One region of the Lysinibacillus sp. RS10 genome, then DNA from elsewhere that is predicted to be linked to it. Evidence: riboswitches for the same ligand, from Rfam matches in the RefSeq annotation. Region 1 holds a riboswitch; the other holds the start of a gene.
The links. A riboswitch is a leader RNA that binds a small molecule or an ion and turns the genes downstream of it on or off. The one in region 1 is predicted to bind cyclic di-AMP.

Region 1 (11,195 bases):
AATCAGTACTTCATTCGGCAATGTGCTATATGACTCACTGAATAAAGATTAATTTTTCGGAATTTACTGGTATTTCAATAAATTTTAATTATAAATGTTCGTGTTTTACAACCAACGTACTGATTATATCAGACAATTTTCCAGCAGGCTAGTCATTATTTTGTTAAATGGAAAGGCACTGTCATTATGACGACATTTTTGTTAAATAACAGCGTAGCGCGAATTAATAGACTCGATTGATTGTGTAACATATGATGCCATCCTTTTTTCGGTATAAATTGTGGGATAACAACTGTTACTTGATGTCCTGTTTTCACACACTGATGTTCAACCTTATTAATAAATTTCATCAACGGCTGTGTAATACTTCGATATGGTGAATAGTATGTTACAAGCCGAACATCTGGCTGCCAAGCTTTCCATTTCTCTTCAAAAGCTTTTGCATCATCTTGATCGAAGGCTACGTAAAAGGCAATAATTTTGTCGACCTTTAATGAATGTACGTAATGCAAAGTGTTTTCAACTACTTTCGTAATACCAGCGACAGGGACAATGAAAACATTTCCTTCAACATTGGGTAGCTCCTCATTATTTAGCCTTAACTGCTCACCAACTGCTTGATAATGTTTTTTAATTCGGTGAAACATCAAAATAATCATTGGTAAAAAGATAAACACTGGCCATACTTGAGGTAATTTCGTCACAAAAAACATCATGGCAACAATAAAGGAAATAACCGCTCCAATCGTATTTATTGCAAATTTTGCAACCCAACCTTTTGGCTTTTCACGCCACCATTTTCGCATCATTCCGGCCTGCGCTAACGTAAACGGAATAAAAACTCCAACTGCATAAAGTGGAATTAAATGTTCTGTTGCCCCATCAAATAAAATGATTAAGACAATGGCAGCTAAACCAAGCATCAAGATTCCATTTGAATAACCGAGACGATCGCCACGGATTTGGAACATTCTTGGGATAAAACGGTCCTTCGATAAATTGACTGCTAGTAAAGGAAAGGCTGAATAACCTGTATTTGCAGCGAGTACTAAAATCATTGCTGTTGTACCCTGCACTATATAGTAAAAGAAATTGCGTCCTACACTTGCCTCCGCAATTTGCGAAACAACTGTTTCTTCTGCATTTGGAGCAATTCCATAAAAATAAGCTAGACTCACAATACCGATAAATAGTACCGCTAAAATACCGCCCATCGCAAGTAACGTTTTAGACGCATTTTTTGGTCCTGGATCTTTAAAGTTAGGAATAGCATTTGAAATGGCTTCTACACCAGTCAAAGCTGAGCTTCCTGATGCAAATGCCTTTAATAATATAAAAAGACTAATTCCTGCAACGGGTGTACCAACCTTTGGACTCAACTCTGCTGGAACTTGCCCTGTTGCTACATTATAAATCCCCACTCCAATTAATATCAGCATGACAGCTACAAACAAATATACTGGATACGCTAATATGGATGCAGATTCTGTAACACCACGTAGATTTAAAAGCGTTAAACATATAACAAAAAACACAGCAATAAACACGTTATAAGGATGCAGACTTGGAAATGCCGAAGTAATCGCATCTGTCCCGGCCGAAACACTTACCGCAACTGTTAAAATGTAATCGACAAGCAATGAACCACCAGCGACGAGACCGGCATTGACACCTAAATTTTCCCGAGAAACTACGTATGCACCACCACCATGTGGATAGGCAAAAATAACTTGACGATACGAAAAAATAAGTGCTGCCAGTAACACAACTACCCCAGCAGCAATCGGTAGAGAATACCAAAAGGCAACAGTACTTACTGTCATGAGCACAATTAAAATTTGCTCAGGTCCATACGCTACTGATGACAAAGCATCGGACGACAGTATGGCAAGTGCCTTTCTTTTATTAAGCTTTTGCTCCCCTAATGTATCGGATCTCAACGGTTTTCCGATAACATAACGTTTGAATGAGGATTTCATATACAACACCTTCTAGTTTTATGGGATGTGTTTCGCATTTCTAAATCGATTACACCTTCGCATAATCGGTTTCTGTGTAGTCCACCGGGGCTTATTTTCATTTTTGAATGAAGATAAAAAAACGTCTACAAGTCATCACTAAATACGACTTGTAGACGCTCATTCGTCTGCCAAGCTCCAACTTTTCTGCTCTTAACGCTTACGAGGTTAGCTGTCGGATTCGGGCCTGAGTAGCCCTACCCTTCAAAAATGAAGAGATTCACCCCAAGGATTATTGTTATACAATCCGTAAAAATTGGGTCCCCCGCGTTTAGTTGCTTCAGCGATTTAGAAATTTGAAACTTTTATAATGATGTCATATTACGCTCGTATTAAAAAAAAGTAAAGAAGAAAATTTTTTATTATTATCAGTGAAAAGCATAGATATTCTCTCAAGTAGTATGTAATTACTCGCAGAACTAAAAAGCTATCTTAAAAGTATTGTCCCACTTTTAAGATAGCTTATGCACTTTAGTCCTCAATATCTTGTTCAAAGCCTATAATTTCACCTGTAGATGAGTCAACCTCAACTTCGTATTCATGCTGTCCGTTTCTGACTTCGATTTCGTAAATCCCATCATCAAGTTTAACTTTAGTCACTGTACCTTTTGCCTCTGTTAAGGCCTTTTCAATAGCCTGCTCTTTTGTGATTTTAGTTGTTGTAGTGGAAGCAGTCATCTTGTCATACATATCATCTTGATCTCGACGTTCCTTCTTTTGCTTTAGTAGCTCACCTGTATAGGCATCAAATTTTAAGTCATACTCTTCCGTATCAGTGTACACCTCTACCTCATAAACTGAGCGGTATTGATTCTGGTCGAACTCAATATCAGTTACGGTACCGTTGACAACTTTTAGTGCCTTTTTCTCAATTTCCTGCATTGTTAATACCTTTTTTTCTTGCGCGTTACCTGTTATTAAAGTTGTTGAGCCAATAGCAGCTCCAACGCCAAGTACACCGACTAACGCTGGGATTAAAATGATTTTTTTCATCTTCATCTGTTCATCTCTCCTTTGTTTTATCCCGCATACAACTGGCTGAAAGACCCCTCAAGTCAAGCGCTGAGGTAACCAAACAGTTAAGCGGGGTTGTACTTTATCTATTCTTAGCTTATCAAGCGAAGATGATAGGACAATAAGAGAAACATTAGAATTTCATGAGAATCACTTAATGATCTTCATCCCACGTAACGGACATCACCTTTCCAGATATTGCATGTATTTGGAAAACAGCTTCTTCATTCTTAGTTTCAATTTCAACTAAATAAAAGCCACCATCCTCTGTTTCCTTATAATCAACGGAATCTACCTCACCATTTAGTTGTTGGAGAGCAATCTTCATTGCCTGCTCTTTAGAAATAACATTGACAATTTCTGGTTGATCAACTGGCTGAACATCTTTTTTAGACAAAACATCACCTGTATAAGCATCGAGTGTGAGATCCCTTTGTTGATCCTCTTTTTCAACACGTACGGTGTAAATGTTATCTGCTAACACGACACTCTCAATATCCCCATAGTCTTTTTCAACCATATGTCGTATTTGCTCTTCTGTTAACGGTAATTTACTTTCCACTTCCTTCAATTTTAAATCTGTAATTTGCTGTGTAGTTGCATCTAGCATCACCATATAAGTTGCACCATCTCGTGTAAATAGCATTTCATACTCATTTCCTTGATTTTTAGCCTTTGTTACATGACCGTTGTAGATTGTTTCAATATGATGAATTGCCTGTTCTTTACTAAGAGGCTCAACATGAAAGAAGCGATACTGAACAAACCATAGCGTTCCACTACAAAGAAGGATGATGGCACCAATGATCAATAGCCATTTTTTCATTGTTGCCCCTCCTTTGGTACACGTAGGGTAAAACTTGAGCCCTCGCCAATTGTACTTTCAACATCAATCGTAATACCAAGCTGCCCCGCAAGTTCATGGGCAATAGCGAGCCCTAATCCTGAGCCTCCAGTTTTACGGTTACGGTCCTCCGCCACACGATAAAAACGCTCAAATAAATGAGGAATATGCTCAGCTGGAATCCCAACCCCAAAATCTTGAATAGTAATGAGAACATACTCAGAAATGTCTGTAGCATGTATGTGGACTTCTCTCTCACTATATTTCCGAGCATTATCAAGTAAAATAAAGAGCAACTGTTTCAACATTTTTTCATCGCTATAAATATGGTTTGGTATTTCAGCATCGACGATGAAGCCGCGATGATAAGCCTGTTGCATTTGCGTGGCCACCTTATTTAAGAATGGAGCAAGCTCTAACTGAACAAAATGTACGTCAAGATGTTCCTTGTTTTTGGCTAACTCCAGCAATTGCAGCACCATTTCATGCATGCGCGATGATTCATTCACAATGGCTTGTAGCGATTCCTGCGCTACCTCCTTATTGTCAAAGCCTCTGCGCAATAGTAATTTTGCATAGCTTTCAATCACAGTAATAGGCGTTTTTAATTCATGGGAAGCATTTGACACAAATTGCTGTTGCTTTTGATAATGCTGTTCAAGCTTCTCCATCATTATGTTAAAAGTACGATTTATATTTGTTAACTCATCCCGGCCTTTGTCGGGAATATCAATTTTTTCGTACTTTCCAGTAGTTGCACTTTTTAACATCGTTTTATTTAAGCGTTCAAGTGGCAATAGAATAAGGCGACCAAGTGCTAAACTCGCTAAAAATATAGGAATTGTTGCAACAATTGAAACAACCACCAATATCGCTTTCAGCAGACCTAATGTGCTTGCCACTTCCTCCATTGACTGCTTTAATTTTATTTGCACAACTGTTCCGTCTATCCAAATTGCTGGCATAGTGAAGCTAATGTATGGGACATCAGGCATCTCCAGTGTAGCCTGAACCTTCATGATTACGTGCTGCTCATCATAAATATACACTGCCCCATCTGTTGGCATATAAGCTCTTAAAACTTGCTGTAAGTTAGTTTGTTCATTTAACTGACTCAATGTAGAACTTAGCTCATTTGCTCGTGCTTGGAGCTGTTTATATTCGGTATTATAAGCAAACTTTTCATACAAAAAATAAATTCCACTATTCGTTGCTACTAACATAACAAGCATTAATAAAGTCGTTAGCATATGAATTTTTGTTTTAAGTCTCATGTTTGTGCTCCTTCAGCACATAGCCAACACCACGCACCGTTTGGATAATGGGTGTATCATTAGCAGCTTCAAGCTTTTGTCGAACATAACGAATATAAACATCCACAACGTTCGTATCCCCATAATAGTCATATCCCCATACAGCCTCTAAAATTTGCTCACGCGATAATACCTGTTTTGGGTGTTTCAATAAATATAAAAGAAGATCGTATTCACGAGGTGTCAATTGAACCCCTTCCCCATAATAAACAACCTCTCGTGTTTGCTCATTAATGGATAATTGCTCAAATGTCGGTTGAACTTGTTGGTGGTTACTTCTTTGAGAAAATCTTAAAGCATTTCGAATGCGAGCAAGTAATTCTTCAATATCAAACGGCTTTGTTACATAATCATTCGCTCCAAGATCCAGACCCTTTATCTTATCTTCAACCTCACTCTTTGCGGTTAGCATAATTACTGGCGTCTGTGATTCTGTAGCACGAATACGCTTTAACACATCAATCCCGCTCATCTCAGGGAGCATAACATCCAATAAGATTAAATCCCATTGCTGCTCACGGTATTTAAGCAAACCATCTGTGCCTGTATGTACTGTGTCAGCCTTATAACCCTCAAATTGAAGCTCTAACTGTAGGACCCTTGCAATATTCTCTTCATCCTCTATTATTAAAATTCGCTTGGTCATGCCGAATCAATCCTCATCATTTTCTTCTCATCGTAAACGATACAAGGGGTGAAAGTCTAATTAGAAAATGATGAGAATAAAATATATGCTTCTACCTCCAAAACGAACCTACTCATTTGGGGAACAACAGGCATTATCTCAACAAAATTTTCTTAACTTAAAATTTCTGATAGTCTTGGTTTCGTGCATATTTTAACTACATAAAGTGAAACTGTAATCAGTGGGGTTTTCTTTATCCCCACTGGATAGAGGAACACAAGCTAAAACCTTCACATCCTGTGAAAACGCTTGTGTGATCAACATCCTGTTGCCCCTAACCAATCGAACTTTTACCCGCAGTTAATGCAGAATAAATATTGCGTTACAAAAAACAGGCAAAAGTCTTCACATTTTTTTGCTCAAGTTATAAAATAGTAATATAATATTTTCCTACAGGAAACTTTATTTCTTCTACGATACTTTTTGAAATGAGGGAACAACATGGTTTACAAACGAATAACAAAACCGTCTGCTGAGGCGGTTTTAGACGGAGATATAACAGGTTGGCGACGAATTTTACCGTTTCTTGGTCCAGCCTTTATCGCAGCAGTTGCCTATATTGATCCAGGCAACTTTGCGACAAACATAACAGCTGGTTCACAATATGGGTATTTACTTCTTTGGGTAATTGTCTTTTCCAATTTGATGGCGGTGTTAATTCAATCTTTGTCAGCAAAGCTTGGTATTGCGACTGGTAAAAATTTGCCGGAGGTAGCACGAGAGCATTTTTCAAAAAAAACATCTATATTTTTATGGATACAGGCCGAATTGGTGATTATCGCAACAGATCTTGCAGAATTTATTGGGGCAGCACTAGGGCTGTACTTGTTATTTAATATTCCAATGTTACCTGCAGCACTTATTACAGCAGTCGGTTCATTTGCCATTTTAGAATTACAACGCAGAGGCTTTAGAGCATTTGAAGCAGGTATTTCTGGCATGGTGCTAATTGTCGTACTAGCCTTTGCATTCCAAACGTTTTTAGCACAGCCAAATTGGGGCGAAGTGACAATTGGGATGTTCACGCCGCAATTTGAAGGGGTAGATTCCCTGTTACTCGCAACAGGAATATTAGGAGCAACAGTTATGCCGCATGCTATTTATTTACATTCTTCATTAACACAAAGTCGTATTGTTGGACGTAATGACAATGAAAAAAGACGTATTTTCCGTTTTGAGTTTATTGATATTGTGATTGCGATGATTATTGCTGGTGCCATCAATATGAGTATGCTGATTATTGCTGCAGCAGTATTCCATACACAAGGTATAGTAGTGGAGGATCTAGATGTCGCTTATAACGGTTTAAAAGAGGCGCTCGGTCCAATGGCAGCAGTATCCTTTGGTCTTGGACTTCTCATCGCAGGTCTTGCAAGCTCTTCAGTTGGTACACTAGCAGGTGACGTTGTGATGCAAGGCTTCATCCGAAGAAAAATACCGCTTTATTTGCGCAGAGCTATTACAATGTTACCTCCACTAGTTATCATTGCATCTGGAGTTAACGCAACCTATGCCCTTGTTCTAAGTCAAGTTGTTCTATCCTTTGGTATTGCATTTGCCCTTATACCACTTGTAATGTTTACAAGTAAACGGGACATTATGGGAAGCCTGGTCAACCATCGTATTACAACAATTTTAGGCTGGTGTATAGTCGCGCTTGTTGTAGCTTTAAATATATACTTAATATGGGAAACGATATTTGGTTAGAAAAAATGCCAGGCACTCATTTTGAATGCCTGGCATCTATTTTTTGCTAAAAAACCCCTTTAAATATCTACCTTTTCAATATTTCGAATCGCTAAATAGGCAACGCTGATGCCAATCATTGCTAATGTTATTGGAACGAAGATAATATCATTTAATGAAAAGTTTCCTGTATTCGAGGAAACGACCGATACAATGAGAATTGATGATAAAATTGTTGTTGGAATGGAGTATTTTCTCATACCAAAATACAATGGGATCAATGCCATGCCTGATGCTGCCACTGCATTCATTATTACAAACGGAATATGTTGCATGATTATAGTAGTCGTTAATGTATCCGGAATTAATTTAAAACTTTCTGTAATAACACAAAAAATCGTCGTTACTAAAGCATTTGATAAGATAATTGCACTAAAAGTAAAAAGAATAACAATGGCTAGCTTTGAAGCAATCAATTTTTTTCTATTTATTGGATACATAAATGCCAAAGTGATCGTTTTATATTTGTATTCTCCAATAATAAGTTTAGCGATTAAAACAGATGCAAAAATGATAAATACTGCTCTTACCATTGAATCTATAAAGGTTAGTGCCGTCTGATAATTTTCAAGACCTGGATCTTCTTCTATTTTAGTGATAAATAAAAGCATAAACATGACACCTAATATCACAAAATTTGCGAAGGTAGCTCGTTTTACATAGGAACCTAAATGATACTTTTTTATTTCCAGACGCATTAAATTAAGCATTAACGACACCTCCATTGATTAACTTCAAGAAATAATCCTCTAATGAGCTTGTTTTTTTGCTAATGCCCTCAATTTCAATATCATGCTCAATCAATGTTTTAGTTAGCACCTTTTGGGAAGCTGTTGATTCATAAATTCGAATAGAGTTGTCGTCCATTAGCTTGAAATTAGTAATATGTAATTCCTTTTCTATAATAAAGGCTGCTTTTCTTCCATCGTTAACAATCACTTCAATATAATCTGCCTGACTATGATTGACAGCGTCCATTGAGACTTCATTGATTAATCTTCCATTCTTAATAACGCCAATGGTATCAGCCATTTGTTCAATTTCACCCAAAATGTGACTAGAAATAATAATTGTAATTCCATACTCTTTGCAAAGCATCTTGAATAGCTCTCGAAGTTCTTTAATTCCAACAGGATCTAGTCCGTTAATCGGCTCATCTAAAATAAGTAATTCTGGCTTAGTAATAATCGCACGCGCGATACCCAACCGCTGTTTCATCCCAAGAGAAAAGTCTTTTACACGTTTCTTCTCCGTGTTTGTCAGTTTCACTAGATCTAGGACATGAGTAATTTCTTTCTTGTCATAATAACCCATATACTCACAATGTAATTCTAAGGTTTCCTTTGCTGTTAAATTTTCATAGAAAATCGGATATTCAATAATCGTACCTAGCCTTTTCAGCACTTCATAGGATTGATCCGTTAGTTTTTCACCAAAGATTTCAATGTCTCCACTCGTTGGCTTCGTAAGATTTGTCAGCATTTTCATGACTGTGGTTTTTCCGGCTCCGTTAGGACCTAAAAAGCCATAAATTTCTCCCTTTTTCACATGCATATTGACGGAAGAAACCGCTTCTTTTCCCTCATACACCTTTGTAAGCTGATTTGTTTTCACAATATATGTCATGTAGATCTCTCCCTTAAATTTAGCTAACCTTATTATAAAAAATAAAACTCTCTAATTTATTACTTGATTCTTACAAATTTCTTAAGCACAAAAGAAAAGCTTGTAAAGCAATTAAAATGCTCTACAAGCATGACTGTTCAATACATCATTCTTTTGAAAGAAACTGTAAAAATGGTCTTCTCATATGGGATACTTGAGAGCTGTATGGAGCCATCCATTAATTCTACAAGACGTTTTGTAATGGTTAAGCCAAGACCACTACCTTGGAAGGATTTATTTCTGGAATCCTCAAGCGTATACATTCTTTCAAAAACATTATCAATATGATATTCGTCAATTCCTTTACCACGATCCCATACATCAATAAAGATGTTAGTATCATCATTTCTTACTGAAAGTCCGATTACGTTTCCTGCTGCCCCATAGGCAATAGCATTGGACAGTAAATTGTTCAGAACCCTATCTAATGCCTCCTCATTTCCGAGTGCATTCAAGGATATCTCTGGTATGGCAAGATCAATTTCTAGCCCCATAGAGGTGACCATATCGTAAAATGATAAAATGTTTTTACGGCAAATTTCACTGACATTGATTTTAGTCATTGGATAATCTGTATCTCCAGCCTCCAATTTTGCCAAGTCAAAAAATGTATGGATTATTTTTAATACTTCCAATGTTTTCGAATGAACACCAGTAAGCAATCGTTGCCGCTCCTCTTCACAAAGTGAGTTCTTAAGCTGCAGCATTTCAGTATAACCTAGTACAACTGTTAAAGGTGTTTTAAGATCATGCGAAATATTCGCCAACATCTTTTTCATAGAGCTTTCCATTTTTCGATGTGTTGCTAGTACTTTTTGATTGTGATCCAACAAGGTATTCATCGCAATAAGTAGTTGCTGTATTTCTTGATTAGCTGTCGATACTAAAATCTTCTCGCTCGATTGTTCATCAACGATTGCTTGCAGTTTTTGATGCATGTATTGAATAGTAGCGTCTTGTTGTTTTTTTGCTCTCACCTGAAAAATTATAATACCTAGGAGCAATACAATTATAAATAGTAGAAATATAATCATCTGTTTATCCTTCAAATTTATAGCCAATTCCCCAAAGCGTTTTAATATATTGAGGGTTGGATGGATCGTCTTCAATTTTTTCGCGTAATCTTCTTATATGTACATTAATAATGTTTTCATCTCCATAGTAAGCATCATTCCAGATTAGTTGATAAATTTGCTGCTTTGTAAAAACTCGATTACGATTTGTTACGAATAATTTTAAGATGGCAAATTCCTTTGACGTGAGCTTTACTTGTTGTCCATTCTTCTCAGCTGAAAAATTAACAAGGTCGATTGATAAGTTGTCTATCTCTACTGTATCTTTCTTCTCCTCTACTTGACTGGAGTATTTTGTAGCTCTTCGAATTGCGGCTTTGACACGTGCTGAAAATTCCAGCATAGAGAATGGCTTGGCAATATAATCATCTGCCCCTAATCCTAATCCCAACGCTTTATCAACATCACTATCCTTGGCTGACATAATGATAATTGGAAGTGATGCTTGCTCTCTTATAATCTTTAATACTTCTAATCCATTAAGTTTCGGTATCATAATATCTAAGATCACTAAATCATAGGGATTGTTTAAACAATTTTGTAATGCCTCTTCCCCATTTACTACAGAGGTAACCAGGAACCCCTCCATTGTTAAATAGCTTTCTACCATTTCACGAATGGCTTCGTCATCTTCTACTAGTAAAATATGCTTCTGCACTTTCATGCACCTCTTCCTAACATAAAGCGTCTATCCTCTATCGCTGATCCCCAAGGAGTCGTCCAGCCTCTACTCCAATCAACTTATATACATGGCATACATTTTAACAAATGTCATTCCTAAAATTTGGGGATGATTCATTTCTATAACAGTCTACCATATTAAGGTTAGACACCAAA
Region 2 (22,223 bases), 2.0 Mb from region 1:
TAATGCTGTACGCAACATTATGAAAAATCGTGTGTATGAGGAACTAGATGTACCAGCATTTACAGACCGTACACGTGCATCTTTAAAAATACAAGAGGGCTGTAATAATTTCTGTACTTTTTGTATTATTCCGTGGGCTCGTGGGTTAATGCGTTCTCGTGACCCTAAGGAAGTATTAAGCCAAGCACAACAACTAGTGGATGCAGGGTATCTTGAAATTGTCCTAACTGGTATTCACACAGGCGGTTATGGACAAGACTTAAAAGATTACAACCTAGCACAATTACTACGTGAACTAGAGGCGAATGTTAAAGGTTTAAAACGTCTCCGTATTTCTTCAATTGAAGCAAGTCAATTAACAGACGAAGTGATTGAAGTGTTACGTGAATCAAAAATCGTAGTTAACCATTTACACATTCCAATCCAATCTGGCTCTGACACAGTTTTAAAACGTATGCGACGTAAGTATACAATGGAGTTTTTCGGTGAACGCTTAACTAAACTACATGAAGCTTTACCAGACTTAGCAGTTACATCTGACGTAATTGTAGGTTTCCCAGGAGAAACTGAAGAAGAGTTCATGGAAACGTATAACTTTATTCGTGATCATAAGTTTTCTGAATTACACGTATTCCCGTTCTCTCCACGTACAGGCACACCAGCTGCACGTATGGAGGACCAAATTGATGAGGATATTAAAAACGAACGTGTTCACCGCTTAATCGCTTTAAATGACCAATTGGCGAAGGAATATGCTTCTCGCTTTGAGGATCAAGTACTAGAAGTAATTCCAGAAGAATTCGTGCATGATGGAAGTGATGAGGAAGGACTTTTAACTGGTTATACAGATAACTACTTGAAAGTAGTATTTGAAGGTCCGGAAAGCCTAATCGGTCAGCTTGTGAAGGTGAAAATTACCCAAGCTGGATACCCTCATTCTAAAGGACAATTTGTGCGTGTATTAGAAACAGTTAGATAGTAAAAGGATTGCCTATCGTTTTTTGATAGGACAATCCTTTTTTTTGTTTCTTTTAAAAATCTACATGCTAAGCAGTAACAGAGGAAGCCGAGCGGAAAAGCGGAGTACCTGAGCGAATAACAGGGGAGGTGAGCGGACTAACCTCAGAAAAGCAGTCCATCTAAGCGAATAACTAAGCAAGTTCAGCAAAACCTTGTTCAGTGGGAGCGAATCAAGCGGGATTTCTAAGAGTTACTAAAATTGTCATCTAATAAAAAGAAAGAAATTAGACGACAACGTGAAAAAATGGTATGATGCCAAAGAGGTACGTACAACTTGTTGATAGAAGGAGAGTCTAATAATGGAACAAAATTTTGCGCGTATGATTGATCATACATTATTAAAGGCTGAAGCAACAAAAGAGCAAATCGAAAAACTTTGTGCCGAGGCAAAACAATTTAGCTTTGCTTCTGTTTGTGTAAATCCGACTTGGGTAAAATATAGTAGTGAGCTTTTACAAGGCTCAGATGTTTTAGTTTGTACTGTAATTGGCTTCCCTCTAGGTGCTAATACTCCAGCAGTTAAAGCATTTGAGGCAAAAGATGCGATTGCTAACGGCGCTAAAGAAGTAGATATGGTCATTAATATCGGTGCTTTAAAAGATAAAAACTATGACCTTGTACAAGCGGATATTGCTGCAGTTGTTGAAGCGGCAAAAGGCAGTGCGCTAGTGAAAGTTATTATTGAAACTTGCTTACTAACAGAGGAAGAAAAAGTGAAAGCATGTGAGCTAGCGGTCGCAGCAGGGACTGATTATGTGAAAACATCAACTGGCTTCTCTACAGGTGGCGCTACAGTAGAGGATATTGCCTTAATGCGTAAAACAGTAGGTCCAGAGCTAGGTGTAAAAGCGTCTGGCGGTGTTAGAAGCTTAGAGGACATGAAAAAAATGATTGAGGCTGGAGCAACTCGTATTGGAGCAAGCTCTGGTGTAGCCATTATGAATGGCTTAATTGCAGATTCTAATTATTAAGGTTACTTAAATCAAATATAGTAGTGGTTGTGGGGCTGTTCTTTACGAACTAGCCCCACTTTTATTTAAACTTGGACATCATGCCGCTGTTGCAGTCCATCTATATAATGCACCTAGATAGGTTTTTTAGACCCTCTGGGATAAAAGGGAGGTCTGTACTTCATTGTGTCCAGGTACTAGCCTAGCCCTACATGGATGGCTAAAGGGGGCTTAATTTGATAAGAATTTCACCTAATTATCACTTTATATCTAAGTTTTCTTTTAGAAATTGTATAAAGGGGTGTTCAATTGTTTCATTTTTCCTCGTGCAAATAAATAAGCTTTGTTTAATATCAATTCCATCAATATAAATCCGAGCTAACTTTTGGCTTTCAATGCTATTTGTCACACTAAAAGAAGGGGCAAGCATAAAGCCATAACCTGCTTCAACAACCTTGATCGATTCATGTAAGCCTTGCATTTGTACGCCTACTTTAGGTAAAGGACAATCATTTGTGTAAAATATAGCTTCAAGTAAATCTAGCGTGGCGCTACCTTTCTCTCGATAAACGATTTCCTCTTTTGACAAAGTCTTCAGCGGTACTGTTTGGTTCGCCAGTTTATGCAATGGATGTGCGACAAAATAAAATTCTATGTCTACTATTTTTTCGAAGTTTAAATCCTCTCGTTCTAGATTGCCTTGAACCACAAATCCAAAGTCAGCTTGATAATTTAGTAATTGTTCTTCTACATTCTTAACATTCCCTAATGAAATAACAAATTTTACGTTTGGCTTCATCAATTTATATTCCGCAATATACGGAGGCAAAACATAATTAATCGGAATATAGGATGAGGCAATCTGTATTTTTTCTTCTTTTGTTATAAATGTTTTTATTTTTTCAGTCATTTGTTCTTCTAAATAAAATAAGCGTTGACCTTGTTCGTAAATGTATTGTCCTTCTGTTGTAAGTTGGATACCACGCCCTTTATTTTTGATTAATTTTAGATTTAATTCTTTTTCTAAATTACGTATTTGAATTGTGACAGCAGGTTGACTTAAGCGTAGTTCATTTGCAGCTGCCGTAATACTTCCTAGCCTTGCTACACTAGTAAAAATTCGTAATGAATGTAAGTTCATAAAACACCTCTTTCATAAAAAAAAATTATGAATTTGCTAAAAATATTAAATTGTTTTATATGGATTATATCAGTATTTTTAAGGTAGAGGTGATTTTATGGGAGTTTTATTAAGTGAATGGATTTCAATAAATGGATTGCAACTATTTACTATTGGGGTAATTGCCGCAATTATAGGTGTTATGTTTGGTGCAGCTGGATTTATTTTATTGCCTGCTATGTTATTAGTTGGAGTTCCAATACACACAACTGTTGCGATCAATAAATTTGCAACAGGCGTTTCAGCTTTATCAAATGTTATAACATTTATTGTAAAAAGAAATATTTCAATTCAAACCGTTATACCCCTTATTATAATTTCTAGTTTTGGAGGTGTAATGGGTGCATTTTTTGCTACTCGCTTATCCGAGCAAATAATGAATGTTATCGCTTGTATCATACTTATTTTTGCCTTTTTCATTGTAGTAAAGAGCAATAATTTTCTAGCAGCTGATGAAAAAGAAACGGAAATACAGCCGACATCATTGGCTATTCCATTTCTTATTAGTATGTATGATGGGGGTTTTGGACCAGGATCAGCATTGATGAATATAACGTATTATTTGAAAAAGCATTATCTTTATATAAAAGCAGTTGAGTTTACACGAATCATATCATTTTCAAGTTGTTCAGGAGCATTTGTCTTTTACTACTTTTTAGGCATTATGAATTGGGGAATTGCTATACCTGTAACTGTTGGCTCAATTTTCGGATCGTTTATTGGATTGAAAATTTTACCTTATATGAAAGGTAAATGGATTCAAACGCTTTTACCTATTATCTTGTTCTTGTTAATTGTACAAGTAGTTTCCGATTTGTTATTCTAGTAACTTTCAGGCATCTCGAAGCCTTTATGCGCTTACCTGTTTTACCTAAAAACCTTAAACGATAGACCAAATCATCCATTCTAAAAATGATGTGAGTTGAAATTTCACATCATTTTTTTGTATAAAATTATTTTAGGTTGTTATGATGCTTATTGATTAGCTTATTAATCTTTCTATTCATTTTTTTCGCTTCAGTTAGGTTGTATAAATAAAATAGCAGCCAAGAAATAGTAAAAAGTAAAATACTGAAAAATAACATTAACAGAATCGATCCTAGAGATGATGCTGGAATCCAATTTAAAAGTAACGCAACAACTAAAAATATTCCTATAGAAATGGTAAAATGGATAGCCGTTTGTTGTAAAAACGTTAAACGCTCTACTTTATAAATAGATGATGGTAATACACAAGCAACTCCTACAATAATTGAACCTAAAACCTGATGTATGAAATCAGCCATAACAGCTTCTAAAAAATTGTCTCCAAAAATCCAATAACCAAAAAGATTAATAACAACAAAAACTGTACATCCCATACTTATACCAAATCCTACATTCTTAATAAAATGCATCTATTTAAACCCCCAAACGCTTTTTAAATTGCTTTCGATAATTACGAGAAATTACTTCTTTAATGCCCAAAACTAGCTCAATTTCCATTGTTCCATTAAATGAAGCCTCAATATTTTTAATTTTTGATAGGTTTATAATTGCAGATTTAGAAATCCGTATAAAATTATTCCCCAATAGTTGCTCTAATTCATATAAAGGTTTACTTAAAATAAGACGATGCTCATCCTCATCATATAAAGCTAATTCTCTTCCTTCAGTTCGAATAACAATAATTGAATTTGGATCAATGATATATGTTTTATTATTGGCTATTCCTGTTAAAATTTGCTCTTCATTCTCTTGTTGTAATAACGAAATAGCAGCTTGAATCGTTGGAGTAAGTTTAGCTGTACAAATTGTAATGTGTGGTTCTTCATACTCTGTATCAATTTTTATCTCTATTTTCAGAATTATCACCTCTCAAAAAATTATAGCATACCCAGTGTTTGGGAAAATGCAGGTTATTCTTTGAAAAAGGCATGTTACACAATCGTGGCAACATGTTACTCCAAACGCATTGTTTGCGTGCTTTTCATTCGATATATTGAGCTCAAAAAGGAGGTTGATTTATCGTATGGGGGCATTAACTACTTCAAAAGAAAGAATTAAAACAGGTTGGATATTGACAATTATTGCGACTGTCCTCACAGTCAGTATAATTTTTTGGTTTGTGAATAATCCTGTAGGTTTTATTGAACATGGAATTGGCTATAAGAGAGAAGTAATTTCAAATTTATATATTTGGATTTTTACACTTTTGATTGTAATAGGTTACATCGCCTATACAATCATTGCATTACCTTTCGTAAGAGCACATTTATTTACCTTTTCCTGGCTTAAAATAATCGGTATATGGATTGCTATTGTGACTGGAATAGTCGAAGAAGTGGTTTTTAGACATTTACTTATGGAATATTTATTATCTATTGCATTTTCAGATCTATTGCAAATACTAATTTCTGGACTACTATTTGGAATGGCTCACGGTGCATGGATACTTTTGAGAGGAGATTGGAAGATTGCACTACCTGTGATTATATGTACTACAATTTTAGGAAGTCTTCTCGCGATGTTATATATTATGGCTGGAAGAAGTACCTTTGCTCCAATCGTAGCTCATATTTTCATTAATTTAGTGATCGAGCCATGGTTAATGTTATCTGCCGTTTCTGGAAAATGGGATAGTAAAATAAAGTAGTTGCTTGTGCAAGTACAAAGCCGATTCCGAATGCAATTATGCCGAGGTATAGATTGATATCTTTTTGTCTCGCGGAATTTTAAGCTACTGTTCAAAGAGGCTATAGAGATTTTATAAGATAATAGAGATTGGTTGTATAGTAAGAAAAAGAAATAGGGTATATCAAAAGAAAACTCCTTTTGATATACCCTATTTGATTGCTTATTCGATATTTGCGAATAAAGCAAGATCCTTCCGGTGACCAATCATTACTAATAAATCTTCCTTTTCAATAATCTGCTCAGGAGAGGGAGAAATGATAATGTCTCCTTCTCGAACAATGGCAATGACACTTACATTATATTTCGCGCGAAGGTCTAAATCTCGCAGATTTTGTCCAGCCATCTTTGAAGGAATCATAATTTCTTCTATACTGTATTCTTTTGATAATTCAATATAGTTTAGCATATTGGGTGAGAGAAGCTGATTGGCAACTCGCTCTCCCATATCTCTTTCAGGATAGATAATCCAGTCAGCTCCTACTTTATCTAAAACTTGCCCGTGTCTTTTTCCAAGAGCCTTTGCAATCACTTTTTTGATGCCAAGTTCTTTTAATAACGATACGGTTAAAATACTCGATTGCATATCATTGCCTATTGCAACGATGACATAATCGAAATTGCCTATTCCTAAAGAGGTAAGAGCTTTTTCTTCTGTCGTGTCAGCGACTACTGCATGTGTCACATATAGTTCGGCATCTTCGACTCTTTCCTCATTAATGTCGATTCCTAAAACTTCCTGCCCGGCTTCATGTAATCTGCGAGCTACACTTGTTCCAAATCTACCTAGGCCAATTACAGCATATTGTTTAATAGACATTGCACTCTACACTCCTTTATCGTGATTACCCAATCATAATATTTCCCTTAGGATGACGGAATGCCTCAGATTTCCGTCGTTTTGTTATGGCAAAAGCAATTGTTAATGGACCTAATCTCCCTGCAAACATTGTCAATATGATGACGAGTCGGCCACCAGGTGATAGCTCTGGAGTTAGACCCATTGAAAGTCCAACTGTAGCAAACGCAGAGGTTGCCTCAAATAAATACATCATAAAACTATGTCCTTGCTCGGTAATACTTAAGACAAACGTGACGAGTATAACAATCATCATGCCGCACATTGTGACTGTTAAAGCTTTTAATATGGTTTCGTTAACTATTCTACGTCTAAAGAGGACAACATCTTCTTTTCCTCTAATTTGTGACCACATCGTGGCAACTAAAAGCGCGAAGGTAGTTATTTTTATTCCGCCAGCAGTGGAACCAGAACCTGCACCAATGAACATCAGTAAGATGATTAAAAATAGTGTGGATTGTGTTAAGTCTCCAATAGGAAGAGTATTAGAACCAGCAGTCCTTGGAGTAACAGCTTGGTATAATGAACCAAGGAATTTGCCCCATTCAGACAATGGTCCAATGGTTTTGCTATTTCCATATTCAAATAAGAAAATTAAAAACGTCGAGCCAACTGTTAAAATAAGCGTTGTAGTTAATACAATTTTTGAATGCACGGAAAGGCGTTTTGTTTCCCGATATTCATATAGTTCATTTATGACGATAAACCCTAAGCCCCCAATTGTAATAAGAGCGCAAATAGTTAAAACGATAAACGGGTCGTCTACATATTCGGTCAACCCATTAAAGCCCCCCATTAAATCAAATCCAGCATTATTAAAATTCGAGATGGAGTGAAAGAAACCGAAATATATTGCTTTACCTACAGGCATATCGAACGAAAAACGGATAGATAAAATTAAACCACCTATCATTTCAATGACTACAGTAAAAAGTAGTATCCTTTTAACCAATCTAACAAGACCAGCCATTGTAATATTATTGAAGGCTTCTTTTAATAAAAGTCTTTCTTTTAAGGAAATTTTTTTTCCTAATAGTAAAAATAATAATGTTGCAAACGTCATAAAGCCTAATCCACCAATTTGGATAAGAAATAAAATGACTAGTTCTCCAAATACTGAAAATGTATCGCCAGTATCTACAACAATCAGCCCAGTTACACACGTTGCAGAAGTAGCCGTAAATAAGGCGTCTAAAAAAGAAAGTCCCTGACCATTCTCTGTCGAAATAGGAAGAGTTAACAAAAGCGTTCCAATCAGGATAATAGTTGCAAAGCCCAACACGAGTATTTTAGGAGGATTTAATTTATTTTTAACTGTTTTCATGTTAATCTCCTCAATGTTTGGATAAAGATTTTTAAAATCACCTAAAAAATATTAAATTTACATAATAAAAAGACCAACTGTTTTAAATGCTTCAAGATTATAAAGGCATAAAAAATAAACATACTCATAATAGTGGTCTAACATGACCCCCTTCGCTGGAGCCGACGAAGTTAGCTGACGGGTAGAATGGCGAAAGAGTTTCTCATTCCTTCTGCTAAAGCAGAATTAACCCCAAAATACTGGTTCCTCCGTTCTCAAACATTATTGAGATTAGGCTGTTATGCAATTGAATGTGATTATTCTACGCCTATTTTCTATTTTTTGTAAACCATTTTTTTGAAATACATATTGATCCCGCATTAACGGGCACGATAACGCCCAGAGCAAACAAGGTGGGGTATAATCTGCCCTAAGTATCAGCGGGGATAAAGGTACCTCCAATGATGAAAAGATTCAATATATTGTGGTCAAAAAATCAACCTGAAATTCCTCAAGAAATAAAATTAAAAATTCACCATATTAATTCTTACACTTTCTATTGACCATTTTTAGACAATACGTTATAATTCTTTAGTACACAGCAGAAGGTTATTTGCCTATTTGTGTACTGACGTGTGTTCGGAGGGAGGGAAAGAGAGATGTCAAAAACTGTCGTTCGCAAAAACGAATCGCTTGAAGATGCTCTTCGCCGCTTCAAACGTACTGTATCAAAAAGTGGTACAATTCAAGAAGTTAGAAAGCGCGAGTTCTACGAAAAACCTAGCGTTAAACGTAAAAAGAAATCAGAAGCTGCACGTAAACGTAAGTGGTAATTTAATTTCCCATTAAAAATCCCTACGTTCATAACACGCAATTGTATGATTCACTGAGCAGACAAAAATATACCTGAAATTAATCATTTTTTGATTAATTTCGGGTATTTTACTTTGTGCTCAAATTTACGTACATATCGAAGAAGCCGAATGTGATCATTGCGATCCATTTGGCTTTTTATATTACCGTTGATACATCGTTAACTATATCGATTAATAAAGTCCCGCAGATGTAAAATTCACTGTATAATAAAATTATTAGGATTTGTGAAACTTTTTACATGGTCAATCGTATATACAGAAGAGAAGCATGTTGGAAGGGAGGGAAAAAGATGCGAAGACGGAGGTTCCTCAGCTATTTATTAGTTATTTGGATGACTTTTTTGTTAGCGTTTCCATTAACGTCGGCTTTTGCAAGTAGCAAGGTCTACCACATACCTATTCATAATGAAGTAGAACGAGGGCTTCACGCATTTTTAGAACGAGCTTTTAAAGAGGCGGAAGAAAACGGTGCAACAGCAATAATTCTAGACATTCATACGCCTGGAGGTTTCGTGAATGCAGCGGATGATATTGCTATGCTTATGGATGCAACGGACATACGTACGATTGCGTATATTAACAAAAACGCGCATTCTGCAGGTGCCTTTTTAGCCTTACATGCGGATGAAATCTATATGGTGCCAAATGGAACAATCGGTGCGGCTGCGGTAATCGACTCAGCAGGGAATATGGCAGATTTAAAGGCTCATAGTGCGTGGCTTGCTCAAATGGAGGCAGCTGCGGAATCGTCAAATCGCAATCCAAAATATGCACGAGCAATGGCTGATGCATCCTTTGATTTACCAGATTTTCGAGCAGAAAAAGGGAAATTATTAACTTTATCTGCTTCAGAGGCAAAAGAAGTTGGTTATTCTGAAGAAACCGTTTCAAATTTCCAAGATCTTTTGGAAAAAACGCAATTAAAAGGTAGTGATGTCGTACAGATTGAACCTACTTTTTCAGAAAAAATTGCTCGTTTTATTACGAATCCAATAATAATACCAATACTGTTGTCGATTGCTAGCTTGGGGCTTGTCATGGAGCTGTTTTCGCCAGGTTTTGGTGTTCCAGGTGTAATGGGATTGTCAGCTCTTGGATTATTTTTCTTTGGTCATATGGTAGCGGGCTTCGCAGGTTATGAAACATTACTTTTATTTATTGTAGGTTTAGCTCTTGTCATTGCGGAGTTTTTTGTCCCCGGAGGTATTGTTGGTGTTTTAGGTGGCGTGCTTATATTACTAAGTCTAATACTGGCAGGTGCAAACATGATGCAAATGATATTAGCGATTTTCATTGCGCTTGTTGTAGCGATAATAGGAATGGTGATTCTGATGAAATTTTTCGGTAAAAAATTGCATGTTTTAAACAAGTTAGTCTTGTTGGATGCGACAACAACGGAAGAAGGCTATGTGTCTAACGTTAATCGCACAGAGTTGCTCGGAAAAGTGGGTAAAACAATTACACCACTCCGTCCGGCAGGTACAATGCTATTTGGTAGTGAACGTATTGACGTAGTATCAGAAGGTGGTTACGTTGATGCAGGGGAACATGTAGAAATTATTAAAGTAGAAGGCTCACGTATTGTTGTGAGACCAACAGAAAAAGAGATGGAGGAATAGCAAATGGGTTTTGATTTAGCTTTAATAGGTCCAATTGCAGGGCTAGTCGTATTGTTTATTGTGCTCGCAGTATTCTTTACCTTTGTACCAGTGGCACTGTGGATTTCTGCACTTGCAGCAGGCGTCCGTGTTAGTATTTTCACGTTAATCGGGATGCGTTTACGTCGTGTAATCCCATCACGAATTGTGAACCCGTTAATTAAAGCACATAAAGCTGGATTACCTGTTACGATTAATCAACTTGAAAGTCACTATTTAGCAGGAGGTAATGTTGACCGAGTAGTCAATGCGTTAATCGCAGCTCATCGTGCAAATATCGAGTTAACATTTGAACGTTGTGCGGCAATTGATTTAGCAGGTCGTGATGTATTAGAAGCTGTACAAATGTCTGTTAACCCGAAAGTTATTGAAACACCATTTATTGCAGGTGTTGCTATGAACGGGATTGAAGTAAAAGCGAAGGCACGTATTACAGTGCGCGCAAACATTGAACGTTTAGTCGGTGGTGCTGGTGAAGAAACAGTTATTGCCCGTGTAGGTGAGGGGATCGTTTCTACAATTGGTAGCGCCTCTAGTCATACGACAGTTCTTGAAAATCCTGATATGATTTCTCAAACTGTATTATCAAAAGGTCTAGATTCTGGGACAGCGTTTGAAATCTTATCGATCGATATTGCAGACGTTGATATCGGCAAAAACATCGGTGCAGAATTACAAATTGAACAAGCGCAGGCAGATAAAAACATTGCCCAAGCGAAAGCAGAGGAACGTCGTGCAATGGCCGTAGCGAACGAGCAAGAAATGATTGCGCGTGTACAAGAGATGAAAGCAAAAGTAGTAGAAGCAGAAGCTGAGGTGCCACAGGCAATGGCAGAGGCTCTACGTTCGGGTAATCTTGGTATTATGGATTACATGAACTACCGTAATATTCAAGCGGATACAGCTATGCGAGACTCCATTTCTAAAGTAAGCTCAGATAAGCCAGAAACCAATGAATCTAACGCATAGAAACGGAAGGGAGCGGTACTAATAAATGGAACAATTAATTATAGTTGCGATAATTGCCATAGTCAGCTCTATTTTCGGGAAATCCAAAAATAAGAAAGAACAAAAAACAATGCCACCTTTTAATAAGGATTCATATGTTGAGCCTCCAGTTGAGGAGGTTCAAAAACAACGTCCTACTGCTAAAGCGCAAAGCTTTGAGGATTTTACACGTGAATTTTTAGGAGATTGGAACAATGAACAGCCTAAAGTGGAAAAGTCAAAGAAAAATGTTAAAGAAACAGTGAAAGAGGAAATGCCAAGTTATATAGCACCACCGTTAATCCCAACTGAGACAATTAGTCGTACCACGAAAAGAGAAAGTATTGGTCGTTTGGCAGCTGGGAAAAAAGAGGTGGAAGTAGCTGGATCAAAGTCGGCTTTTCAATTACCAAATTCAAAAAAATCATTCATGCAGGCTGTTGTAATGGCAGAAGTTTTAGGTCCACCGAAAGCAAAAAGAAAATAATCAGCATGTCCTCCTTTTTCGATGCATATATTGCCGAAGAAGGAGGCATTTTTTATGAGAAAACTATTTCAATTAACGCCACTACTTGAATTATTCCAATATGAAACATTAAAAATCATTGGCCCATACCGTTTCTTACATGCTGATGCTTCGTCATGCTCTTTTATCTATGCAGACTATCATATTACTGTGCGTGGAAAATCAGTAGAAATTAATGCTCTTAAAGAAGAAATGCTTCATCTTTCTGTAGAGGATTTGCAGGAGCTTCATATGAAAATGACAAAGGATATGGGTGTGAGCGATAATGTGGAATAATCGACCAATTATCATACGTATAAAGCGCCACGAAAATGTTCATCCTTTTATTCAAGCATTGCACGCACAACATGTACCATTAAAGCGTGTTGTCTTCCGTGAGCAAGAGGTTGCTTTTGAAACAACTATGCACTATCTACCCAAAATTCGTCGTGTACGCAGTCAATATCGACTTAAAATGGCTGTCTATTATGCTGATGAGCTTCAAGTTTTTCGGGCACAGCTTTGGACCTTGCTTGGCCTAGCGATGATGATATTAATTCCATTACTATGTGCACAGGTTATTTGGCGTGTCGACATAGAAGCGGCATCTCCAGAGTTAGAGCAACGTCTAGGCAAGACCTTTCAAAATACATTTCAATTAGAAACGCCCATGACTAAAAAAGTCTTACCTTCAGACGCTGTCATTCGTCAGAAGCTTTTAGAAGAGCATCGAGATCTTTCATGGGTGCATATTGAAAAGTATGGCGGACGTGTAATTTTACGACCTCAGGAGTCCCCTAAACAAACTAAACAAACGAATGAAAAACTTGCGACGCATTTAGTAGCAACAAAAAGTGGTGTGATTACTCACTTTAATATTCAAAATGGTGAACGTAAAATTTCAGTGAATGATACGGCATACGAAGGTGATACGCTCGTAAGCGGAGTAATTGAAAGTGGTGAAGACGATGTTTTTGTTGGGGCAAAGGGAGAGGTTTACGCTGATTATTGGCTTGAGTGTTCGTTTAAAATTCCAACAAAGCTCACGATGGAAACGCTACAACAGAAGCGGTGGCGTGTATTAGTGAAAGGCATTCATAAAGAAAAAGTTGACTATGTGCAAAAGAAAGATCTACCTAATTGGCTCGATCCATATATTTCGATTGTTGAGGAACAGTACACTAAAAAAATGCAAGTAGAGCTTGATGAATCCAAAATAGATTCATTGCTCATACCATTACTACATGAAAAGGTGCTGCGTTCATTACCTACGAAAACGGTTATAAAAAAAGAAAACCTTTTACAGGTAAAGTGGGGGAATGGTACAGTTGAAGGGAAAGTTCTATTTTTAGTCAATGAAAACATTGCCAGTCCAATACAAGGCCTACAAGGAGAATGATTATGTCAGAACATTTAACTGTATTACAAGTGGATAATCCAAACGAGGCAGTCATGCTGCTCGGAATTTCCGATGCCAATATGAAGTTAATCGAAGAGGCTCTACATGTCCACATTATTACGCGTGGTGAACAAATTCAGCTTGCTGGTGAAGAAGATGCGAAGGAACAAGCGACATTCCTTTTACATGCTCTTTTGAAGGTCATTCGCAAAGGAATTAATATTGATCAACGTGATGTTGCAACAGCTATTGAAATGACACAAAAAGGAACAATCGAATATTTTGCAGAACTATATGATGAAGAAATAGCACGCACGACGAAAGGGAAGCCTATCCGTGCAAAAACAATCGGTCAACGAGAATACATACAAGCAATCCGTCATAAAGACGTTGTTTTTGGTATCGGTCCAGCTGGTACTGGGAAAACGTATTTAGCGGTAGTCATGGCAACACAGGCGCTAAAAAATGGGCACGTTAAGCGTATTATTTTAACACGCCCTGCAGTAGAGGCAGGGGAGTCTTTAGGCTTTCTTCCAGGTGATTTGAAGGAAAAGGTAGATCCGTATTTACGCCCTCTTTATGACGCTCTAAACGATATTTACGGGACAGAACAAACGCAACGACTTATTGAACGAGGGACAATCGAAATTGCACCTTTAGCGTATATGCGTGGTCGTACGCTAGACGATGCTTTTGTCATTTTAGATGAAGCCCAAAATACGACACATCCACAAATGAAGATGTTTTTAACGCGACTAGGCTTTGGCTCAAAAATGGTCATTACGGGCGATAAAACACAAATCGACCTACCTAAAAATACAGAATCAGGATTAATTGTGGCAGAGCGAACACTAAAATATGTAAAGTCTATAAATTTCCAAATTTTAGAACAGGGTGATGTAGTACGTCATCCAATCGTAGCCAAAATCATCAAAGCCTACGAAGAACAGCAACTTTAATATGACCGCTAAAGCGGTCATATTAAAGTCTGCACCGAAAGCGAAGCGACAGGTGCAACGAATTAAAGTCTGCATCGAAAGTGGAGTGAAACTGAACGGTAGGTGCAACGAATTAAAGTCTGTACGGAAAGCGAAGCGACAGGTGCAACGAATTTAAAGTTGCACTAGATGCAAATAGTTCATTCTAAAAAACTATTGAAGCGTAACCTCAAAATACGTTATCAATATCGATTTAACATGAAATTAGTTGTAAAAAGGCTCATCACCAAAAATTGTGGATGATATAAAACGGAAATCAACCACACGTTATGGTGAAGGACCTTTAAAATGGAAAAAATGTGACAGCTATACAATTTGTATAGCTGTTTTTTTACTTTCTTATACATTTTTCGGGAAAAATGTTTTTTGAATTGGTATGATAGTAGGTAGATAGAGGAGGTGCCAGATGGAGAAACAATTACAAAAATTCATAAAACTTATTGGTTTCCGCTACTTTTTAATTGTCGTTCTCATCTTAACAGGAGCCCTACAATTTGTTTTTATGTATGGCAATGTTAAAGGTGTTACATATGATTTTAAACCTTTACAACTAGCGCCTGAAACAGTTCGATCTACTAAAACGATTGAAGATACTTATAAAACCCAACAGGAGCGAGAAAAAGCAGCAAGCGCTGTAGAACCAGTTTATGAATTTTCCGAGGATGTCGCCGAGCAGCGAGCCGCGATTGTAACTTCTTTATTTGACTATGTTCTTGAAGTAAAGGAGGATGTTGCGAGCAAAAAAGAACCTGTTCCAATTGGCGATCAAGTGGCGCAACTCCGAAAAAAATTTGAATCCATAGATTCAGATCAAATGCCCATTATTTTTACTGATTCACAGCTAGAAGGTTTGTTAGTACAAAGTGAAGAAGATTTAAAAAGAACAAGTACACAACTATCAAAACTCGTGAAGGAATATTTACAAAAATCCATTCGTTCAGAAAATTTGTTTGCGGCTCAAAATGATTTTGAAACAAAAATTCGCGGACAACGAGGCTATCCAGATAAAATATTTAATACGGTAGTTTTAATTGGACGTACAAGTATTATCGAAAACGAAACGATTAACGATGAACAAACGAAAATTCGAAAAGAGCAGGCAAAGGAATCGGTTGAACCCACTCGAATTCTTCAAGGTCAAGTCATCGTACAGGAAGGTCAAATTATTGATAATGAGGCGTTCCGTCAATTAGAGCTTCTAGGTATGGTGAGTAATAAAGTATCGATGAAGCCGATTGCAGGTCTCATCATTTTAATACTTTTACAAATGGTGTTCATATTTATTTTATTTGAACGTTCGGTTGAGGATGAAAACAAGAAACGTAAAGCTTTACTGGTGACAGTAATTGTTTATAGTTTATCCATCCTGCTGATGAAATTTATTAGCCTGGTCGCAGGGGGCTTCGATGTTACTGTTGCATTCCTTTTCCCAACAGCGTTGGCAACGATGCTTGTACGGCTATTAGTGGATGATCGTGCTGCAGTTCTTATTACAGTAATGACAGCGGCATCTGCTGGTGTTATTTTTCAAGAGGGTTATTCATCTGTCATGCAGATGGAAATTACACTGTATATAATTTTTGGAGGCTTTGCGAGCTTATTCTTTTTAAGTAGTGTGGAAAAGCGATCGCATATTCTACATGCAGTTGGGGTCATAGGGTTAGTAAATATGTCGTTTATCGCATTTTATTTACTGATGACACAATCTTCCTATGGTTTGTCAGAGTGGCTGTTTTACTTTATCGCTGCATTAGTATCGGCCCTTCTATCAGGGGCTCTTACAATGGGTCTCTTACCATTCTTTGAATCAGCATTTAGTTTGTTGTCGTCGTTGCGTTTAATTGAACTTTCTAACCCAAACCATCCATTGCTGAAAAAATTACTAATGGAGTCTCCGGGAACATATCATCATAGTGTAATGGTGGCGAACTTAGCAGAGGCAGCATGTGAGGAAATTGGAGCAGATGGATTACTGGCGCGTGTAGGATGCTATTATCATGATATTGGCAAAACGAAACGCCCTGCCTTTTTCATCGAGAATCAGATGTCTGGTATAAATCCGCATGATTCATTGTCCCCGGAAACAAGTGCGGAAATTATAATCGCACATACAACTGATGGGGCTGAAATGCTAAATCGTTATAAGATGCCACAGGAAATTATTGATATTGCCTTGCAACATCATGGGACTAGTCTGTTGAAATACTTCTACTTTAAAGCGAAGGAAGAAGGAAAATGTATAGATGAAACAAAGTACAGATATCCAGGACCAAAACCACAAACAAAGGAAGCGGCAGTTATTAGTGTTGCTGACAGTGTGGAGGCAGCAGTTCGATCGATGAAAGAACCGAATGCAGAGAAAATTCAAAAGTTGGTACGCTCAATTATTGATGATCGAGTACAAGACAATCAGTTTGATGAATGCGATATTTCAATAAAAGAGTTAAAATGTATAGAGCGAGTACTTTGTGGAACGTTGAATGGAATTTTCCACTCACGTATTGAATACCCAAAGGCAGATAAGTAGGAGGATCTATGATTTTAACAATTGATTTTACAGATGAAACAAATGAAGTAGCTGCAGAGCATATGGAGCTTGTTGAAAAGCTTTTACAGCATGCTGCGAAAGTAGAGAATATTGAGCCGGAAACAGAAGTGTCAGTGACGTTTGTGACAAATGAAGCGATTCAAGAAATAAACCGAGAATATCGTGATAAGGACCAACCTACAGATGTTATCTCGTTTGCCTTGGAGGAATTAGGCGAGGGAGAAATGGAAGTAACATTCGAAGGAATGCCCCGCATTTTAGGCGATATTATTATTTCAACGGATCGCACGAAAGAACAAGCGGATGAATACGGCCATACTTTTGAACGAGAATTAGGTTTTTTAGCGGTGCATGGTTTTTTACATCTACTTGGTTACGATCATATGGTACCAGAAGATGAAAAGGTTATGTTCGGTAAGCAGGATGAAATTTTACAATCTTTTGGCTTAGGGCGAGATTAAATGAATGTTCGCAAATATATCCGGTCTTTTGGTTATGCCTTTGAAGGTATCGTTACAGCATGTAAAGAGCAAAACTTTAAGTCTCACTTGCTAAGTGCAGGAATTGTTTTAATTGCTGGCTATTTTACAGGTTTATCACGTGTGGAATGGTATATAGTGCTAATATTAATAGCACTAATGTTTGCACTTGAAATAGTTAATACTGCTATTGAACGAGTAGTGGATCTAGCTTCACCAAAAAAGCACCCACTCGCTAAGCAGGCGAAAGATCTTGCAGCGGGCGCAGTGCTTGTATTTGCGATATTCAGTGCTATAATCGGATTACTCATCTTTATACCGAAATGGTTTTGACATTACTAAAATTATTAATCGGTCATGAAGTAGTAGCAATTGTGCTGGAGAATTTATGATGTATTAGACTCATCACCAAAAGTTTGGTATGACATTTGTTAAAATGTATACCATTTATATAAGTTGATTGGCGTGGAGGCTAGGCGACTCCTTGGGGATTAGCGATAGAGGAACGAAGGCTAAGGGCATCACGTCCTGTGATTACGCCTTCGTGACCAACATCCTTTTGGCCCAAGAGGCTCATCGGACGCCCCAAGGAAACGCACAGCTGGAACGGAAATCAATCCACATTATGGTGATGAGCTATTTATTATTTAGAGGTGAACATTAATGACAATTGAAATGCATGCATTACTAGAAGAATCAAAAAAAGCGCGTGAAAAGGCTTATGTACCTTATTCAAAATTTAAAGTCGGTGCGGCGCTTTTAACGAAAAATGGCGAGGTTATTCATGGCTGTAATATTGAAAATGCTGGCTATAGTATGACCAATTGTGCAGAACGTACAGCATTTTTCAAGGCTGTGTCAGAAGGTATTTATGACTTTGAGGCAATTGCTATTGTAGCTGATACGGAAGGACCTTGTGCGCCATGCGGAGCTTGTCGTCAAGTGATGATGGAATTTTGTGCGCCATCAATGCCTGTATATTTAACAAATTTAAAAGGTGATGTCACGGTAACGTCTGTAGGCGAATTACTACCGTTTGCATTTACAACGGAGGATTTAGAGAATGCTGGAAACTAACAATGGCTACAAGTCAGGCTTTATCTCCATAATCGGTCGACCGAATGTAGGGAAATCAACATTTTTAAACCGTGTCATTGGTCAGAAAATCGCGATTATGAGTGATAAACCACAAACAACACGAAATAAAGTACAAGGTGTACTTACAACAAATGATAGCCAAATGATTTTTATTGATACACCAGGAATCCACAAGCCGAAACATAAGCTAGGGGATTTTATGCTCAAGGTTTCCAAAAATACATTGCGTGAAGTGGATATTATTATGTTCATGGTCAATGCAGAGCAGAAGCTTGGAAAGGGTGACGAATTCATCCTTGAAATGTTGGCGGGTAATCCAACCCCTGTATTCCTTGTCATCAATAAAATCGACCAAATTCATCCTGACGAATTAATCGGGATCATTGAAAGCTACAAAGAGCGTTATGATTTTGCTGAAATAGTGCCTATTTCAGCTTTACAAGGGAATAACGTAGAAAATTTATTGGAGACAGTAACGAAATACTTACCGGAAGGTCCGCAATATTATCCAGCAGACCAGGTAACGGATCATCCTGAGCGATTTATTATTTCAGAGTTGATTCGTGAAAAAGTGTTACATTTAACGCGTGAAGAAATCCCACATTCCATCGCTGTTGTCATTGATAAAATTCGCCGAGATGAAGAAAATGAAGGTAAAATTCGTGTAGCAGCGACAATTATGGTGGAAAGAGATTCTCAAAAAGGGATTGTAATTGGTAAACGCGGGGCGCTATTAAAAGAAGTGGGGATACGTGCACGAAAAGATATTGAAATGCTTCTTGGTTCAAAAGTGTATTTAGAACTTTGGGTAAAAGTGCAGAAGGATTGGCGAAATAAATCAACACATTTACGCGACTTCGGTTTCCGTGATGATGAATATTAATAGATCCTGTTGTGAAATTGTGAAATAATTCCACGGCATTACTATGTATGTCTAAAATTTGAATGGAGCTGTCCAAAAGTCTTTTGGAGAGCTCTATTTTCATGCGAAGCTTGTAGAAAGGAGGAGGGCTATTGCTTTATAAATGGGAAGGGATTGTTCTAAAGGTACGTGCCTATGGAGAATCAAATAAAATTGTCACATTACTAACAAGAGAAGCAGGGAAGGTTGCTACGATGGCTCGAGGTGCCAAGAAGCCTTCTAGTAGATTAGCATCTGTGACACAGCCATTCACGTATGGCATGTTTATGGTGCAGCATCATACGGGTATGGGGACAATGCAACAAGGTGAGCATCTTAATTCAATGCGCCATATTCGTGAGGATATAATGGCAACGGCATATGCAAGTTATATAATGGAACTTGTCGAGCGTGTAGTAGAAGAAGGAAAAGCAGAGCCATTTGCATTCGATGTGCTCCTACAAGCATTACAAGCAATTGAGGAAGGCTATGACCCAGAGGCTATTACATTATTCGTAGAATGGAAAATGCTACCCTATACAGGTGTGCAGCCTATCTTACATACGTGTGCTGCTTGTGGTTCAGTCGATGGTGAATTTGCATTCTCCTTTGCACAGGGAGGCTTTTTATGTCATCGCTGCTATCATCATGATCCTTATATCATTCGATTAACACCGACCCAGCTTAAGCTTATTCGAATGTTTTATACTGTACCGATTGACCAGATTGGGAAATTAGAATTAAAAAAAGAAACAAAGTATTTTATAAAAAAAATAATTTCAACAATTTATGAAGAGCAAACAGGAATTCGTTTTAAGACTAAAAAATTTATCGAGCAGCTTGAGAGAACGCCCGAATTAAACCTAAGAACAAGTGCCGATCAAGAAAAAACGCCAGAAGACCAATAATATTGATCTTCTGGCATTTTACTTTAAATTTCTTCTTGATCATCCATGAATTCGTAATAAGTAGCCCATTTATTAGCGATTTTTAGAAATTCAATATATAAATAAGCAGTTTCACCATTTTTACCTGTAATATGTAAAATAGAAGTGCCTTCTGCTAGTGGTGTAACATTTACTTTGTTTTCCTTTATCGAAGCTTTCACAGTCGCTGGCTCATAATTTAACTTTTCTAAAGCAACACTTGTTGGCTCGAACGATAGATCATCACTAGAAAACGCTAACTCATCTGTAATCTGATACATGTCAATACTGCGCACGAAATCATACGTATCGACATCTGCAGCCATCATTTGTTGTTGTGTACCATTGGAGAATGTCAGCATATATTGCCCGTTTTTATAGATAGAAAGTGTAGCTGTATTATTAGTTGATTTAAAACTAAATAATTCAGGAGATAGGGCTTGACCATCTGCTGTTTGAATACTAACCTCTGTAGGGATAAATTTCAAATCAGTTTCCAATAAGTTGAGCGGTAAGTCTTCTACGTGATCCGCTTCATTCACTTCTTGAAGTGTTGTTTGCAGCTTTCCATCTACATTTTTCACATGAACTACATAAAAGATATCCATAAATTCTTCAGTTTCTTCGTTAAAGCCCGAAATCACTAATTTTCCTGTGCCTTCTTTTAGCGGTTTAAAGGTGATAGATTCCGTCATATCTTCTTCTTCGTCCCATGTAAAAATATCTTCAGCTGTGTTAATACCGCCATATGAAGCAAAGATATAGTCCTGATTGAATTGACTAGCGTAAACAGTAACATTGCCTTGAACATTTTCTGCGCGTACAACGAAAGACGCTAATTGCGAGCGCTTTACATTGCTTTGAGGTCCAAAGGTAGTAGGGGTTGTACCTTTTGTTATGCTGTTGGCAAATAGTGTTTTTATATATGGTTCGTATTCACTGCCCGCTTTGACATCGTTGAAAGGAATGTCAATATCGTTTGTAATCGTTAAATTAAAGCCTTTCACAATCATTTTTGACATTTGTCCACGAGTAATATTTTTTGTTGGGTTGAAATAGCCATTTGAGCCACTAATAATGCCTGCATTTGCTAAGGCTGCGATTGCACCATAATTCTCATCGCCAGGTTTTACATCCTTAAAATTAGGATTTTTCACATGAACCGTATCGAGCTTTAAAATACCAGCCAAAATTTTTGCCGCTTGTGTGCGAGTAATTGGGTTCGCGGGTTTAAATGTGCCATCTGGGTAGCCTGAAATAATGCCACGTTCGGCTAAGTTAATAATTGCCTTGCCTTCTTCTGTTGACGCATTTACATCGGGGAATACCGATGCAGCATGTGCCGAGGGTGTAATGACAATAGCACTTGTTGCTAATGCCGAGGCCATTGCGATTTGATAAAAACGATTAGTCTTCAAATTATTTCCTCCAAAGTAATCAAAATATTTTATAGTGTTGCCTTTTGCTAGAATCCTCCCACAATTTCAATCTTCAGGATGATGACTCTTCACCAAAATATGTACTTGCCTGCACTTTTTATTGCAGGAGGGCGCTCTCTGCGGGTATGGTCTAAGCATCCTTGTCATGCATAATTCACGCGCCTATAGTGTCTCAAAAACAGGAGTACTCGTCTCCCTCTGCTTCATATGTACAAGCTTTTAGTATTGATCCCGGGAGATTGAATCTTAATAGATTGGGATTGTAGTGAATTGTTGTTATTTAAAGATTAACTATAATACTTTATTTATATCAAAATGATGAAGGGGATAATAGAGGGAATTATATCCTGAAAAACTATTGAATACATGTATAAATTTGTCTATCACCGTAACGTGGAGTTGATCTCTGTTTCGACTGGGCACAT

Region 2: another riboswitch for cyclic di-AMP. It lies ahead of ACB089_RS07625 (TrkH family potassium uptake protein); the one in region 1 lies ahead of ACB089_RS23405 (APC family permease).

What each region holds. Positions count from the first base shown of each region.
Region 1 covers NZ_CP167122.1:4,680,516-4,691,710, forward strand. The annotation lists gene ACB089_RS23405 (APC family permease) at 156-1,979, opposite strand; cyclic di-AMP (ydaO/yuaA leader) riboswitch at 2,162-2,314, opposite strand; gene ACB089_RS23410 (PepSY domain-containing protein) at 2,490-3,017, opposite strand; gene ACB089_RS23415 (PepSY domain-containing protein) at 3,187-3,858, opposite strand; gene ACB089_RS23420 (ATP-binding protein) at 3,855-5,150, opposite strand; gene ACB089_RS23425 (response regulator transcription factor) at 5,140-5,835, opposite strand; gene ACB089_RS23430 (Nramp family divalent metal transporter) at 6,316-7,581, shown strand; gene ACB089_RS23435 (ABC transporter permease) at 7,641-8,330, opposite strand; gene ACB089_RS23440 (ABC transporter ATP-binding protein) at 8,323-9,246, opposite strand; gene ACB089_RS23445 (sensor histidine kinase) at 9,384-10,319, opposite strand; gene ACB089_RS23450 (response regulator transcription factor) at 10,324-11,016, opposite strand.
Region 2 covers NZ_CP167122.1:1,512,660-1,534,882, forward strand. The annotation lists gene mtaB (tRNA (N(6)-L-threonylcarbamoyladenosine(37)-C(2))-methylthiotransferase MtaB) at 1-979, shown strand, start outside; gene deoC (deoxyribose-phosphate aldolase) at 1,320-1,991, shown strand; gene ACB089_RS07595 (LysR family transcriptional regulator) at 2,230-3,111, opposite strand; gene ACB089_RS07600 (sulfite exporter TauE/SafE family protein) at 3,209-3,976, shown strand; gene ACB089_RS07605 (DUF3021 domain-containing protein) at 4,104-4,547, opposite strand; gene ACB089_RS07610 (LytTR family DNA-binding domain-containing protein) at 4,552-5,004, opposite strand; gene ACB089_RS07615 (CPBP family intramembrane glutamic endopeptidase) at 5,162-5,785, shown strand; gene ACB089_RS07620 (potassium channel family protein) at 5,987-6,643, opposite strand; gene ACB089_RS07625 (TrkH family potassium uptake protein) at 6,669-8,006, opposite strand; cyclic di-AMP (ydaO/yuaA leader) riboswitch at 8,151-8,293, opposite strand; gene rpsU (30S ribosomal protein S21) at 8,645-8,818, shown strand; gene ACB089_RS07635 (nodulation protein NfeD) at 9,151-10,479, shown strand; gene floA (flotillin-like protein FloA) at 10,483-11,487, shown strand; gene ACB089_RS07645 (hypothetical protein) at 11,513-11,992, shown strand; gene ACB089_RS07650 (hypothetical protein) at 12,047-12,307, shown strand; gene ACB089_RS07655 (sporulation protein YqfD) at 12,297-13,409, shown strand; gene ACB089_RS07660 (PhoH family protein) at 13,412-14,368, shown strand; gene ACB089_RS07665 (HD family phosphohydrolase) at 14,814-16,934, shown strand; gene ybeY (rRNA maturation RNase YbeY) at 16,943-17,416, shown strand; gene ACB089_RS07675 (diacylglycerol kinase family protein) at 17,417-17,767, shown strand; gene ACB089_RS07680 (cytidine deaminase) at 18,098-18,511, shown strand; gene era (GTPase Era) at 18,498-19,415, shown strand; gene recO (DNA repair protein RecO) at 19,547-20,341, shown strand; gene ACB089_RS07695 (S-layer homology domain-containing protein) at 20,365-21,777, opposite strand.